2 regions of the Listeria marthii genome follow, and region 2 is predicted to be linked to the other one. Evidence: riboswitches for the same ligand, from Rfam matches in the RefSeq annotation. Region 2 holds a riboswitch; the other holds the start of a gene.
The links. A riboswitch is a leader RNA that binds a small molecule or an ion and turns the genes downstream of it on or off. The one in region 2 is predicted to bind S-adenosylmethionine.
Positions count from the first base shown of each region.

Region 1: linked by a shared signal. The riboswitch ahead of metK (methionine adenosyltransferase) and the one ahead of HCJ55_RS12450 (O-acetylhomoserine aminocarboxypropyltransferase/cysteine synthase family protein) in region 2 are both predicted to bind S-adenosylmethionine.

Region 1 covers NZ_JAASWB010000003.1:14,835-22,961, forward strand. Annotated here, with positions in the region: gene menH (2-succinyl-6-hydroxy-2,4-cyclohexadiene-1-carboxylate synthase) at 1-327, shown strand, start outside; gene menB (1,4-dihydroxy-2-naphthoyl-CoA synthase) at 324-1,142, shown strand; gene HCJ55_RS05520 (o-succinylbenzoate--CoA ligase) at 1,158-2,570, shown strand; gene HCJ55_RS05525 (metal ABC transporter substrate-binding protein) at 2,585-3,535, opposite strand; gene yidD (membrane protein insertion efficiency factor YidD) at 3,685-3,951, opposite strand; gene ytkD (RNA deprotection pyrophosphohydrolase) at 4,025-4,498, shown strand; gene HCJ55_RS05540 (DUF2584 domain-containing protein) at 4,549-4,791, shown strand; gene HCJ55_RS05545 (L-lactate dehydrogenase) at 4,808-5,722, shown strand; gene HCJ55_RS05550 (hypothetical protein) at 5,765-6,067, opposite strand; SAM riboswitch class I at 6,252-6,360, shown strand; gene metK (methionine adenosyltransferase) at 6,468-7,667, shown strand; gene asnB (asparagine synthase (glutamine-hydrolyzing)) at 7,805-8,127, shown strand, end outside.
Region 2 covers NZ_JAASWB010000007.1:49,440-57,566, forward strand. Annotated here, with positions in the region: gene HCJ55_RS12425 (HAAS signaling domain-containing protein) at 1-399, opposite strand, end outside; gene HCJ55_RS12430 (PadR family transcriptional regulator) at 392-724, opposite strand; gene HCJ55_RS12435 (biotin transporter BioY) at 918-1,466, shown strand; gene HCJ55_RS12440 (Crp/Fnr family transcriptional regulator) at 1,542-2,243, shown strand; gene HCJ55_RS12445 (HdeD family acid-resistance protein) at 2,289-2,816, opposite strand; SAM riboswitch class I at 3,055-3,155, shown strand; gene HCJ55_RS12450 (O-acetylhomoserine aminocarboxypropyltransferase/cysteine synthase family protein) at 3,264-4,541, shown strand; gene metX (homoserine O-acetyltransferase MetX) at 4,558-5,664, shown strand; gene HCJ55_RS12460 (formate/nitrite transporter family protein) at 5,704-6,504, opposite strand; gene HCJ55_RS12465 (DUF1269 domain-containing protein) at 6,730-7,272, opposite strand; gene HCJ55_RS12470 (DUF1295 domain-containing protein) at 7,398-8,127, opposite strand, start outside.

The DNA.
Region 1 (8,127 bases), on a different contig from region 2:
CCAGCTGAACAGAAAAAGCGAATTAGGTCTGAACGGCTAGCGCAAAATCCGCACGGCTTGGCGATGAGTTTACGGGGAATGGGCACTGGAAAGCAACCCTCATACTGGGATAAGCTAGCAGGCTTTACTTTTCCTGTGCTACTCGTTACTGGCGCTTTAGATGAGAAATTCGAGAAAATCGCGCAAGATATGCAACAACTTTTACCAAATAGCACGCATGTTACGGTGCAAGAAGCGGGGCATGCAGTTTATTTAGAGCAACCAAACATCTTTTCAAGTCAGCTTAACAACTGGCTGGAAGTTATTTTAAAGGAGGAAGAAAAATGAGTTTTAATTGGCAAACAGAAAAAGTATACGAGGAAATCAAATATGAAAGTTACGAAGGAATCGCGAAAATTACGATTAATCGTCCAGAAGTACATAATGCATTTACACCAAAAACAGTAACAGAAATGATTGATGCATTTAACTTAGCGCGTGATAATTCAAATCTTGGCGTGATTATTTTAACTGGGGAAGGCGAAAAAGCTTTCTGTTCTGGCGGAGATCAAAAAGTTCGTGGTCACGGCGGCTATGTTGGTGATGACCAAATTCCACGCTTGAATGTTCTTGACTTACAACGTTTAATTCGAGTTATTCCAAAACCAGTTATCGCGATGGTTGCAGGCTGGTCAATTGGTGGAGGAAACGTTCTTCAATTAGTATGTGACTTAACAATTGCTGCAGATAACGCGAAGTTTGGTCAAACTGGACCGAATGTTGGTAGCTTTGATGCTGGTTATGGTTCTGGCTATTTAGCACGTGTTATCGGACATAAGAAAGCGAAAGAAGTTTGGTTCATGTGCCGTCAATATTCAGCGGACGAAGCACTTGAAATGGGCTGGATTAACACAGTTGTTCCAGTAGCAGATTTAGAAAAAGAAACAGTAGCTTGGGCGAAAGAAATGTTACAAAAAAGTCCGACTGCGCTTCGTTTCATCAAAGCGGCGTTCAATGCAGATACAGATGGTTTAGCGGGTATTCAGCAATTAGCTGGTGACGCAACACTTCTATACTATACAACGGACGAAGCAAAAGAAGGTCGCGATGCCTTTAAAGAAAAACGCGATCCTGACTTTGATCAATTTCCAAAATTCCCTTGATTTGAAGGTGTAAAAATGGACATGACAAACTGGCTTCAAAAACGAGTGCGGCTTTCTCCTAACGAGACCGCGCTCGTTTTTGAAGGAAAAGAAGAAACATTTGCGGAAATAAGTGACGCCGTGGAGCGACTTGCAGGGAAATTGTTCGCGCGTGGTATTAGAAAAGACGAGATGGTCGCCTTGCTAGGAAAAAACGACCGAATGACGTTCTTGCTTATTCATGCCTTGCAACAACTTGGCGCTGTCACGCTATTCCTCAATAACCGTTTGACGAAAAAAGAAATTGCTTTTCAACTCGCCAATGCGGAAGTACAACAAGTGATTATGGCCGATTCCTTTGCGGATAAAGTGGCAACTGGAATTAGCTACACCGAATTGCAACAAACAGTCTACATAGCGCCGGCACTGATAGAAATATGGGACTTATCGCGTGTGGCTTCGGTTATGTATACATCAGGGACAACCGGGCAGCCCAAAGGTGTTATGCAAACCTATGAAAACCATTGGTGGAGTACGGTTGCTTCTGTTTTAAATTTAGGCTTGACCGAAAAAGATAGCTGGCTTTGTGCTGTGCCGATTTTCCATATTAGCGGTTTATCGATTATGATGCGCTCGGTGATTTACGGAATTCCGGTATATTTGGAAGAACATTTTAACGAAGAAAAAATCACCCAATTGCTAGAAAGTGGCCAAGTTTCTACGATTTCAGTCGTGACTTCGATGCTTGAACGATTACTGAAAATACACGGAGGTAGCTATCATCCGAATTTACGAACTGTGCTCCTTGGCGGGGGACCGGCGAGTAAGGCTGTTTTGGAAATTTGCAAGCAACGTGATATACCGTTAGTGCAATCATTTGGTATGACCGAAACGGCATCGCAAATCGTCACCTTACCACCGAAAGATGCCTTAACTAAAATTGGTTCTTCTGGTAAAGCGTTATTTCCAGCAGAAGTCAAAATTGCGGATGACGGGGAAATTTTATTAAAAGGGCCATCGATTACGCCAGGATATTTACACAATGATGCTGCAACAAATGCTGCCTTTGTGGATGGCTGGTTTAAAACGGGCGATATTGGCTATTTGGATGAAGAAGGCTTTCTATTCGTGTTAGAGCGTCGCTCGGATTTGATTATCTCGGGCGGAGAGAACATTTATCCAACCGAAATAGAACATGTTATAGCTACTTATGAAGCGGTGAAAGAAGTCGCGGTAGTAGGGAAGCCAGATGACAAATGGGGAAGTGTTCCAGTCGCTTTTATCGTTGCGGAACAAACTTTTGATGAAACGGAATTACGCACCATTTGCCAAACGAACTTAGCTAGTTTTAAAATTCCTAAACAAATAACAATTGTCGACAATTTACCTAAAACAGCTTCTGGTAAAATTCAACGTAATAAATTAAAAGAAAGGCACTCTATTACTTAGAGCGCCTTTCTTTTTTAGTAATTAAGTCCTTCTTTTAAAGCTTTTAAGTTGTCGTTCATGATGGAAAGGTAATCGCGTTGGTTGTCGATATCTTTTTGCGTTAATGTTTCTAAATTATGCAGTGTTAAGGTTTTCGTGTTTGTTTCTTGTTGGATTACATCCGCTATTTTAGAATTCGTGTTTTGTTCCAACATGATATACGGGATTTTTTCTGCTTCGATTTTTTCGACAATCGATTTTAGTTTCTTTTGAGATGGTTCGTCACTTGTTGATACGCCGGCGATGGGGATTTGGTGCAATTTGTATTCTGTTTCCCAGTAGCTATAGGCAGCATGAGCAGTAACGAAATCTTTTTGTTTGGCCTCGCTTGTGACAGTGCGGAAATCTTGATCAAGTGTCTTTAATTTTTCTTCGACAGCTTGATAATTTTTCTCGAAAGTTTCTTTTTGGTCAGGCATTTCTTTGATTAATTTATCTTTGACGACAGTGGCCATTTGTTCCATATAAACTGGATTTAACCATACGTGCGGGTTGATATCGCCGTGTTCGTGTTCTTCTTCGCTTTCATGGTCATGCTCCTCGGCTGCGTCCGGATCTGTTGGTAAATCTAATTTTTCAGCGGTAGGGACGAAAGTGACATGTTCGTTTGCTAATGTTTTTTCTGCTTTATCGACAAATCCTTCCATGCCAAGACCAATATAGAAAAATAAATCACTATCGGCAATTTTCATCATATCTTTTTGTGTTGGCTCAAAGCTGTGAGCGTCTGAACCGGGCGGGTAAATACTGTTAACGTCAACATATTTGCCACCAATTTGTTCTGTTAAATACTGCAAAGGATATACCGTCGTATAAACGGTTAATTTATCACTGTTCGTTTTTGTAGCGCTGCTGTCCGAACAGCCAGTCAATATTAATAAAGCGGATAATAGTGCGGTTAATACGATAAGATAGCTTTTTTTCAATCCATTCACTCCTCTAAATCGAAATTGTTCTTGTTTAAATAATATGCGAATCGTAGTAATTACGATTTATAGTCCGAACTTGATAATACCTTATTCTTTCATAAAAAGCAAGAAAAAAATGAACCGGCGTAAACCGATTCATGCTATTATTAATGATGATGATGCGCTTTGCAGTGATGCTCGGAATCATCGTTTTTATCTTTTTTAGGTGGCACGAAATCCAGCCCGCCTTTATGAAATGGGTGGCATTTAGAAATACGTCTAATCGCGAGGTAGCTTCCTTTTAAAGCACCGTGCGTCTGTATCGCTTCAATCCCGTAAGCAGAACAGGTTGGATAAAAACGACAAGTCGCCGGGGTGAACCGCGAAATATATTTTTGATAAAGTCGGATTCCTCCGATAAGAATTTTTTTCATTAATATTCATCCTCTAAATTTCAGCTTACATACAGCTTACCATATTTTTGAAAAAAGAAAAGGAAGTGAGTTTTTGTTTATTTATAATGATACACTTGGAAACAAAGTGACGATTTATTTTGAAGAACAGCAAATGAATCCGGATGATGTGCTGATTATTCCTAAAATGAAAGATGGCTGGCTTTTTACGGAACATAAAATTCGCGGACTAGAATTTCCTGGTGGCAAAGGGGAGCCTGGGGAAAGTAATTTGGCGGCAGCGAAACGAGAACTCATGGAAGAAACGGGAGCAATTAGTGATGCTTTTTATTTTGTAGCTGATTATTTGGTTGAATCCAAGGAGCGGACGTTCACGAAACGGGTTTACGCGACAAAAATTACCGCCATCGAAACAAAAGCTGATTACTTAGAAACAAAAGGGCCCGTCGTTTTGCGCGGAGCATTGAGTCAATTTATTTTACACCCGGCATTCAGTTTTTTTATGCGTGATGCTGGGATGGTTCAAATTGTGAAACAAGCTGAGCGGATTCTAGCCGATAAAAACTAGTCAAACAGGGGTCAACTCTGCTATGATAAAAGAAAATGGAGGTGGAGAAATTGGGTATGCCACTAGAGGTAAACACAATGATCGTAACAAAAGGAAATGAAAAACGAATTTCTGATAATTTCTTTGAACTTGAAAAAGTAGGGTATCGGATTTATCCAATTGATGTGCCAATCGCAGTTCGTAAAACAAAAGAAGGCGAAACACTTGGAGAAGCAATTCCACGAAAACTCGTATGGGAAAATAATAAAACCATCATTAAATATGAATTAATCGCATTAAATTCAAGTAATTAATTTTGGAGGGGATTTTGTGAAACGCAAAGTAGGAATAATTGGTACAGGTCATGTTGGAAGCGACGTGGCTTTTTCCCTTGTTACTCAAGGGATTTGTGATGAAATTGTTTTAATTGATAAGGTCGAAACAAAGGCAGAAAGTGAAGCGTTAGAACTACGAGATATGGCTTCGATGACGCGTTCTTATACAACTATCACATCGAACGATTGGGATGCGCTGGCGGACGCAGATGTGATTGTGATGGCAGTTGGGCCAGAAACGCTACTTCGGGAAGATCGAATGGAAGAACTTGTTGAAACAAGCAAATCTGTGGCAGAGATTGTACCGAAGATTGTAGCGACGGGTTTTAAAGGGGTTTTTGTGAATATTACGAATCCGTGTGATGTAATTACGATGCTTATTCAGAAAGTTTCGGGCTTTGATCGTTCGCGGGTGTTTGGGACGGGCACATCGCTTGATACAGCGCGAATGAGACGAGTAGTCGGGGAAACGTTACATATTAATCCAAAGAGTGTCGAGGGATACGTCCTTGGCGAGCACGGCGAATCGCAATTTGTTGCTTGGTCAACGGTGAAAATTGGCGGCATTAGTATCGCCGATTACAAAATAACAACACCACTTGATTTACCAGCTTTAAAAGATGCTGTTCGCGGTGGTGGCTGGAATATTTTAACTGGAAAAGGTTGGACGAGTTTTGGGATAGCGACAGCCGCGGCGGGAATTGTGGATGCGCTTTTAACAGATGCTAAACAAGTTTTTCCGTTAGCTGTGTATTCCGAAAAAACAACGACTTACATTGGTCAACCAGCGCTTATTGGTGCAAATGGGGTAATAGCTATTTTAGAACCGAAACTAACTGTAGATGAAGAGGCTAGTTTTGTTGCATCAGCTGAAATTATTAAAAAAGCTTTTCAGTTAATTGAACGATAATTTTTCATAAAAAAAGCTAGCGACATTTACGTCGCTAGCTTTTTAGGCTGTTTTAGCTTTTTTCTTTTGTTTAGGTTTTTTTGATTTTTTGGAAATAAAGCGAACTAGGCTAATGATAAGTGACACAACATATTCACCAAATGAGCCGATAAAAATGGCAATTGCTATTTCTGTTTGGGACATCCCACCGCCGTAAAAGCTGATGAAAAATACCACACCACTTGCAATTAATCCCATTGTTGCTAGGAAATATTTAAACCAATATAAACGAAACACAAAATCAAATAAACATACAACTGCTAAAAACCCAAGAAAAATAATCAAGGATAGCGGAATTAAACTCATAGATACAATCTCCTTTAGTTAAGTAAAACATCTTTTTTATCCATCTATCATACCACAGGTTGGAAATAATGATAAGTGAAAAATAATCAAACGCCATTTTTAAGGGATGGAAATGAATTCAAAACCGAATTATTATTGCATCTGGCCTCAGTTTATGGTATTCTATTTTAGAATTAAAATTTATCTTTCATCCAGAGCGGTAGAGGGACTGACCCTTTGAAGCCCAGCAACCTACACATATATGTGAAAGGTGCTAATCTGTTGCAGGAGTATTATCTTCTGAACGATGAGAGCAAAGGTATAATTATAGCCTTTCTCTATTCGTGCGCGTTTTGTGCAAAATAGGGAGAGGCTTTTTATATGAGACGTATTTGGAGAGAACTAAAGGAGGAAATTAAAATTGGCTAAAAACCGTCATCTATTTACATCAGAATCGGTTTCTGATGGACATCCAGATAAAATTGCAGATCAAATATCTGATGCAATTTTAGATGCAATTATTTCAAAAGATCCGGACGCGCGTGTGGCTTGTGAAACCACGGTGACGACTGGTTTAGTATTAGTAGCGGGAGAGATTACGACGTCTGTTTATGTAGACATCCCTAAAATCGTTCGCGATACTATTAAAGAAATCGGCTATACCCGTGCAAAATATGGCTTTGATGCAGAAACATGTGCTGTTTTAACGGCAATTGATGAGCAGTCACCAGATATCGCACAAGGCGTAGACGAAGCGTTAGAATCCAGAAGTGGCAACGAAATTGACGCTGCTATTGAAGCAATCGGAGCAGGAGACCAAGGTTTAATGTTCGGTTTTGCAACAGACGAAACAGAAGAATTAATGCCATTACCGATTTTCTTAGCGCATGGTTTAGCTCGCAAATTAACCGAATTACGTAAAACAAATAAATTAGATTACTTGCGTCCAGATGCGAAAACACAAGTAACTGTCGAATATGATGAATTTAATCAACCAGTTCGGATTGATACGATTGTTGTTTCAACTCAACATCATCCTGATATCACACAAGAACAAATTGCGAAAGACTTGCACACACATCTTTTCCCAGAAGTGATTGATGCTTCTTTCTTAGATGAAGATACGAAATACTTTATCAACCCAACTGGCCGCTTTGTTATCGGTGGCCCACTTGGCGATGCTGGTTTAACTGGCCGTAAAATCATCGTAGATACATACGGTGGTTATGCACGTCATGGCGGGGGAGCATTCTCCGGTAAGGATCCGACCAAAGTAGACCGTTCTGGCGCTTATGCTGCAAGATATGTTGCGAAAAATATCGTAGCTGCTGGACTTGCTAAAAAAGTAGAAGTACAAGTAGCCTATGCTATCGGCGTTGCGCGTCCGGTTTCGATTTCGATTGATACGTATGGAACAAGTGACTATTCCGAACAAGAATTAATCGATGGCGTAAATGCATTATTCGACTTACGACCAGCTGGCATTATCCATATGCTAGACCTGCGCCGCCCAATTTACCGTCAAACAGCTGCCTTTGGTCATTTTGGCCGTAGCGACCTTGATTTACCTTGGGAAAGAACTGATAAAGCAGAAGCATTGAAAAAATTAATTGTAAAATAAGTCTAACCGAGCATTTCATCTTAGAAATGTTCGGTTTTTTTCTTTCCTAAACAGTGCAAAGAGCGTTTAGTTATGATATGATAGACGTTGTGAAAAAAAGATAAAATGATTATCTATTATAGAGGAGAAATGTTACCATGTGTGGATTTGTAGGATGCGTACATGACCGCATTACAGAAATTACTGGCGCTGATAAAGAAACCTTTAGACAAATGAATAGTATGATTACGCACCGTGGGCCAGATGATGAAGGATACTTCACAGATGATCACGTGCAATTTGGTTTCCGCCGTTTAAGTATTATTGATGTAGAAAACGGTCATCAACCCTTAACGTATGAAAATGAACGTTACTGGATTATTTTTAATGGAGAAGTGTATAACTATGTGGAACTCCGTGAGCAATTAGTTGCTGAAGGAATGACATTTGAAACCGAAAGTGATACCGAAGTAATTATCGC
Region 2 (8,127 bases):
TAATGGTGAAAGGAAAAATGAAGCAACAGTCGCCCAAAGTGAAATCACTAATGACCATAGCGAAACCATAATTGGAATGATAAGGCAGATGTCTAGGAAAAACAAACCTACTCCAATTAAAATTTGCTTACTTACAGATCGATTTGCATTTTGATTTTTGCGTGGTACATAATAATATTCCGCTTCCACTTGTTCTTCACGGATATTACGTTCACTTAAAATATCTGTCGCAATTTCTTCCGGCGTTCCTAGGTCAAAGACGATTTGTTCTTCGCTTTTCCCCGCATCAATCCCATTTCTGAAATGCTCTTGATAATCAGATAACAGCTCTCTCCGTTCTTTGGGATCAAGCAATTCTAGGCGTTGGTTTAATTCATTTAAAAAATCTTGTTTATTCATTTACGGCTTCCCCCTCTGTTAAAAGCTTTGCAACACTGTCTGTAAAACTATTCCATTCAGAAATAAGTTCGTTCAAGTAAATTTCCCCTTTGACAGTTAGTTGATAATATTTTCTTGATGGACCTTCATTCGATTCTACTAAATAAGTGGAACAATATTCTTCTTTCACTAATCTTCTAAGTACTGGATAAATAGCGCCTTCTGCTACCTCAATATATTTAGAAACTTGATTTGCCAACTCATAGCCATAACAATCTTTCTTTTGAATTAAAAATAAACAGCAAAGTTCTAACACACCTTTTTTGAATTGTGGGTTAACCTCCATGCTAACTCCTCCATTCTGTTGAATTGCACACTAGTATTAAGTAATCACTACTATATATTGTTCACTACCGCTATAGTTTATCATACACTAGTGTTCAATGCAAGGTACTGATTAAAAAAACTAGTATTGTTTTTTTTACCGATAAATGTTAACCTATTTTAGTATTAAGTTTACATTAAAAGGAGATATGTTTATGCGCGATCAGAAATTGAAATTTTTAGTTGTAGATGCTTTATTTGCAGTCATCATTGCTTTGCTTGCACAAGTTGCTATTCCACTCGGTCCGATTCCACTTACTGGACAGACATTTGCGATTGGCTTAGCAGCAACGATCCTTGGAGCTCGTCATGGCACGATATCTGTGTTAGTTTATATTGTTCTTGGAGCTGTAGGTATTCCCGTTTTCCAAGGAATGACAGCAGGAATTGGGATTATTTTTGGACCAACTGGCGGATTTATTATCGGATTTATTTTTAACGCATTACTTACAGGCTGGTTGCTCGAAAAAACCAAATTCACGGTTCCTTATGCTATTGTTGCCAATATACTTGGCGCAATCGTCACGCTTATTTTCGGCGTGTTATGGCTGAAAGTTAGCACTGGGCTTGACTGGCCAGCTGCCTTTTTAACAGGAATGGTGCCATTTATTATTCCTGGTATTATTAAAGCCGTTTTCGCGGCGCTTTTAGGGATTCTTATTCGTGATCGCCTCATCAAAGCAAAACTTCTTAAAGCAACATAAGCCCCATTGATACACATTTGAAGTTAACTCCTATATAATGATAATGATTACCACTGAGAAAAGGGGACTCGGTATATGTCATTACTAAATGAGGAAAATAGCTTTTACAACGTAGATTTACTTAATTTATTAAAAGATTCTAGTGAAGCAGTTCTTCCATATAAAAGAATTCGCTTTAGGCGCAATCAACAGATTTTAGCAGAAGGCGCGGAAACGGAGTACTTCTATATCATTGAAGAAGGCGTAGTTGCGATGAGCAAAAATACTTGTAAAGAAGATAACATTATCAGCTTCTTAGGCAAACAAGATTGCATCGGACCGCTTACACTACTTGGTGGCGCGATATCACCAGTAAATTACACAACGATAAGTGAGGTTAGTCTTTATCAATTTGAACGTAAATATGTTCTGAATAAATTCTTAAGTTCACCAGATGTATTTTGGCAGATGAACGCACTTATGCAAAGTATGGTTACACCAATGCTAGAACGCGAAGCTTATGCAAATTTACCTTCTAATGAGAAAGTTTTAGCTGGATTAATTGCTTGTGGAGAACGATTTGGCCGAATTGAAACAGATGGCTCTTGTTTGATTCCATATTATTTTACGCAAAAAATCTTAGGAAATTATCTAAATTTAGCTCGAGCTTACGTGGCGACGAATTTACGAAAATTAGAGGAAGATGGTATTATTGCCCTTTCGCCTAAACCTTGGCGTATTAATAATTTTGAAATTCATAAGCAAAAACTGAAAGATACATATAATCCATACATATAAATGCAAAAAAAGGCGCTATCCTAGTGGATAGCGCCTTTTTATTTTTTAATAATTTTTACCCATAAAGAAGAATGTTGCAATTGCACCGATACCTTGAACGATGAAGAATGTTGCGACAACGATTATAACACCGATTACAGAAACAATTGGATTAAACAAAGCGATAAAGCCAACAACGATACCAATAATACCGATTGTTAAAATCCAGCCCCATCCTTGTACATTATTTTGTTTAGCAGTAAATGCACCTACTGTACGCATAATACCAGCAAACAATACCCACATACCAAAAAGTAATACAATTATTTCTGGTCCAGCAAATTCATTAAATAATAGCAAGAAACCTAGTAAGATGGATAAAATCCCGTCCGCTAGCACCCAACCAGACACACTTTGTGATTTTCTGTCTGAAAAATAAGAGATTGTGTGGAAAATACCAGAAATTAGTAATAAGAAACCTAGCATTAATGCCGATGTTAATAATGAAATCCCCGGATGGAACAAGAACCAAATCCCAAGAATAAGCATTGCAATCCCTGCTAATAAAACAAGAATTCGTGTAAAAGTTTTCATTTTTTATTTCAACTCCCCTTTGTTTTTTCTAATTCGACCCCATGTTTAATGAAATATAATTAGTCTTAACTATAATAGCCTAAAAAAGCGGATTTAAAACCTTTCGCGCGTAATTATTGCCCTAAAAAAAGGCCTTTTTCACAAAAATATCATAAAAAGTACTAATTTTAGCCTTTTTTAATACATAGTTGACAATTCATAGCATCCAGCGTAATATATAACTTAATTTAATAGTATTTTCTTATCACGAAAGGTGGAGGGACTGGCCCTTTGAAGCCTTAGCAACCGGAATTTATTTTCACGGTGCTAATTCCAGCAGTATATTCTGAAAGATAAGTCGGAAATCCATGTTTAGGAAACTCTATCCTCTCTGGCGGCTTATATACTGCTAGGGAGGTTTTTTGATGGAAATTACTGATAAATACATATTAAAGAGGAGTGGATTTTATGAGTAATGAGTATAAATTCGAAACAATTCAAGTACACGGTGGACATACGCCCGACGGAGATACGCATTCTAGAGCCGTGCCAATTTATCAAACAACATCGTATACATTTGATAGCCCGGAACATGCCGCAGCCTTATTTGGTTTACAAGAAACTGGAAATATTTATACCCGCATTATGAATCCTACTACTGCTGTTTTAGAAGAACGGTTAACTTTACTTGAAGGTGGTATTGGTGCCGTTGCAACTGCTTCTGGCATGGCCGCTATTACTTACTCTATTTTAAATATTGCTGGTTCCGGGGATCATATCGTCGCAGCAGCAACACTTTATGGTGGAACGCACACTCTTTTCTCTCATACATTTAAAACATTTGGGATTGACGTTACTTTTGTTGACCCTAACGAACCTGAAAATTTCGAAAAAGCGATTAAAGAAAATACGAAAGCTGTCTTTATTGAAACGATTGGAAATCCTGATATTAATATTGTTGATATCGAAAAAGTGGCGGACGTTGCGCACGCAGCCGATATTCCGCTCATCGTTGACAACACATTCGCAACCGCTTATTTAAATCGCCCATTTGATTTTGGCGCTGATATCGTCGTTTACTCGGCAACAAAATTCATCGGTGGTCATGGGGTTGCGATTGGCGGAGCGGTCATTGACTCAGGTAAATTCAACTGGGCAAATGGCAAGTTTCCAAAGTTAGTTGTGCCAGATGATAGCTATAATGGCCTCTCCTACACAAACGATGTTGGCGCTGCGGCTTATATTACCAAACTGCGCGTCTCGCTCCTTCGTGACACTGGCGCAGCACTTTCCCCATTCAACGCTTTCTTGCTTATCTTAGGCCTAGAAACACTATCCCTTCGCCTAGAACAACACGTTAAAAATGCTAAACAAGTCGCCAATTTCTTAAACGACCATCCAAAAGTAGCTTGGGTAAACTATCCCGGTTTAGCAGATAATAAATACAACGAGCTAGCCCAAAAATATTTACCAAAAGGCCCGGGTTCGATTTTCACTTTTGGCGTTAAAGGCGGCTATGAAGCTGGTAAAAAAGTGATTGAATCCGTAGAATTATTCTCACACCTAGCCAATGTTGGCGACGCAAAATCGCTTATCATCCATCCAGCATCCACGACCCACCAACAACTAAGCGAAGAACAGCAATTAACAGCTGGCGTGAAACCAGAATCGATTCGCTTATCGATTGGAATTGAAAACGCCGATGATATCATTCAAGATTTAACGAAAGCACTAGAGCAAATTTAGGAGGAAGTGAAGAGAAGTGACCTTACAACAAAAAGAACTATTTCAAAAAAGTCCTCTTCTACTTGAAAATGGAGAAACATTAAGCCCAGTTTTAGTTGGCTATGAAACATACGGGACACTTTCTGAGTCACGCGATAATTGTATTTTGTTAGAACATGCACTCACTGGGACTGCTCATGCGGCGAAACATTTTGACGACGATGCACCTGGTTGGTGGGATGATTATATCGGACCGGGGAAAACGATCGATACGGATAAATATTTCCTCGTTTGCACGAATGTATTTGGTGGTTGTAGTGGCACGACCGGCCCTTCTTCTATTAATCCAAAAACGGGCGAATCTTTCCGATTGCAATTTCCCGGTTTTTCGATTAAAGATATTATTAAAGTCCAGCGTGAGCTTTTGGAACAGCTTGGGGTTACGCGGATTGTTTCGGTGATTGGTGGATCGATGGGTGGAATGCAGGCGACAGAATGGGCGATTGATTATGCGGATATTACAGATAGTATTATCAATATCGCCTCCCCGCTTGCTGCCGGACCTGATGCGATTGGTTATAATCTGATTATGCGTATGGCGATTTTGAATGATCCCGACTTTAATGGCGGTAATTATGTTGGTCAACCTGAGGGCGGGCTTGCGACGGCTCGAATGGTCGGAATGATGACTTACCGGACGAGCGAGCTGTTCTCGAAACGATTTGAACGCTTCACTGTCGCCGAGTCTTCCCCTGCTGCTTTCTCAAAAGAGCATTTTCAAATCGAGTCGTATTTGCAATATCAAGGCGATACTTTTGTCGAGCGGTTTGACGCGAATAGTTATTTGTATTTAACGAAAGCAATTGATCTATTTGACGTTACGGCGCCTGCGAAAGACGATTTGCCCGCTTTTTCGAAAATCAAAATTCCGTATTTGCTTATCGGCATCACGACCGATCAACTTTTCCGGATTCACGATTTACGCCGTGGCTACGAACTTTTAAAAGAATGGGATGTGCCGGTTACTTACCATGAAGTGGCTTCCGAATACGGCCATGACGCCTTCTTAGTCGAGAAAGAAGTGCCGAAATTCGAACCACTGATCCGCTCATTTTTAAGCAATTTACCCGTTAAAAGCATATAAAAAAAGTGACCTCAGAAATTTTCCGAGGTCACTTTTTTATTAGTCTTTATAAATTGATTTCGTTCGGTTAAGCCAAGCATAGCCGAGCCCGATAACAAGGCCTCCGCCTACAAAATTCCCTAGTAAAGCAAGTACTAAATTGACGGTCACATTGCCCGCTGTCATTGCAGCAAGTGTTCCACCAGAAGCGAAAAATGCTAATGAGAATGATGAGAAGTTGGCGATAACGTGCTCGAATCCTAAGAATGCGAAGATGAAAATAATGAAAACCATCGCAATGACTTTCCCAGCATCATCTTTCATTCGAAGCGTACAAAGCACGGCGGTATTTACAACAATATTAGCGAAAATACCTTCCACAAAAATTTCTAGTGGCGCTTTTTCAAGTTTACCGCTAACGGCAGTAAATAAGAAATGGTCTGCAGGTAAATTATGGAAAACAGATGTCAAGGAAACTAAGTACCCAGCAAGAATTCCACCAAATAAATTACAAACAATACATAAAAGCAAAATTTGTAATGCTTTTCCTGGTTTAACAATTTTTTGATAAACACCAGTTGTCATATACATCATGTTAGAAGTACCAAGCTCAGCATTCATATAAATAATCATTACGAGCGACCAACTAAACATAAATGCATACGTGATTTTACCAAGTCCTGGCGCAAAATGATCGACTTTATCACCAATCATTACAGCAACCGCAGTCCCTAGTGTCAAGAATAAACATGCTAACATCGCGCGCACGATATAACGAAGAATACTATTATTTACTAAATCAATTTTTTTGCGCGTACTATAATCAATTTTCTGCATTAATGGACTATTTTCCACATCCAAATTATTTCATCTCCAAACAAAAAAATTTTCTTGTGAAATTCACAACTTGTTTATTGTAGCATGTTTTTAATTTGATGCAAATAGTTTTCAGAAAATAAAAATCAGTTAAGCGTTACCATCTTGAAAAATTTCTCATTTGTTGTTTTATGGTGTTAGTTTCCCCGTTTTTATAAACTTAAAACAAAAAAACGAGAACAGATTTCTCTGTCCTCATTTCAACTTTTTTTATTTACCAAACCAATGTTTTTTAGCGGAATCTTTTGCTTTTCCTTCTGTTTCTTGTGCGCTTTTGATTTCTTGGGCTACGATTGCTTCATCCATACGTTGCACGCGACCATGTAACTCATCCATTGCTACATCGTTTACATTTGCTAATTCTTGTTCTGTTGCAATAAGGATAACGCCTGTAGAGCCTTCTGGAATCGTTTTTAACGTTCTTTCGAATACGCTTAAAGCATTTTTCACTTCACCAGCGTCTTGCATAGAACCAACGATTGCGCCAACCATCCAACCGATTAAAATTCCGAATGGTCCACCTAAAATACCTATTAACATCCCAATAAGGCTATCTTTCATATTTTTGTCGGCACCAGTAAAATCAAGAAAATCTTGTGCAACAAGTTTATTTCCTGGCTCATGTTTTACAACCGCCATTTGATAACCAATAATTTTGCGCTCTTGGTGCAATCTTTTCATTTCTGAGAAAGCTTGGTAAGAAATACTTTCTTCATCAAAATTCATAATTAACACTGTTTTTTCTTTTTTCATCTGTTGTACCCCTCTCGCCTCATAAGTATTGTATTTAGGTACGTTTTATCATACCCATCTCTTATTCTACTCGCACTAACCTGCAAATAGCAATCAATAGCATTATTAAGATAGAATCACTACTTTTACAGACCTTTTTTACCAATAAAAGGGAAAAATTTAGACGTTTTGTTCGCGTAAGCTTCGAAATCTTTTCGACCTTGATATTTTTTCTCTAGTAAAGGAACACCTGAAACAAACAGTAGTAATAACGTGATAACAATCGGGCTCGTAATCAACCAGAAATCTGTCATTTGCGTTAATGCGACTAAAAATACGCCCCACCAACTAAGTGCTTCCCCGAAATAATTCGGATGCCGCGTAACAGACCAAAAACCGGTTGTTAGTAATTTTCCTTTATTCGCTGGATTCTTTTTAAAGTTCTCTAATTGCAGATCCCCGCCAACTTCAAAAATGAAGCCAATAATCCAAATAACGATACCGAGCATTTGCCACCAAGCAAAGGTTTCGGCTTCATTAGCAAAACTATGTGTAATCGGCAAAGCGATAATAAATAATAGTACCCCTTGCAGCACAAAGACATTCAGAAAGGCTTTCAAATTAACGAGTGTCGTTCCCCAGCGTTTGCGCATATTGACGTAGCGATAATCTTCTGGCTTATTCCAATTACGGCGCGCCAAATGCCAAAACAAACGGACGCCCCATATCGTAACTAAAATAAGAATGGTTATACTTTGGGCAGTTACGCTAAAAGTAGTTAAAAATCCAGTCCAAGCGACAACAACAAACCCTCCGCCCCAAGCAATATCAACGAGTGAATATTTACCCTTTATTTTCGAAATAATAAACCAAAAT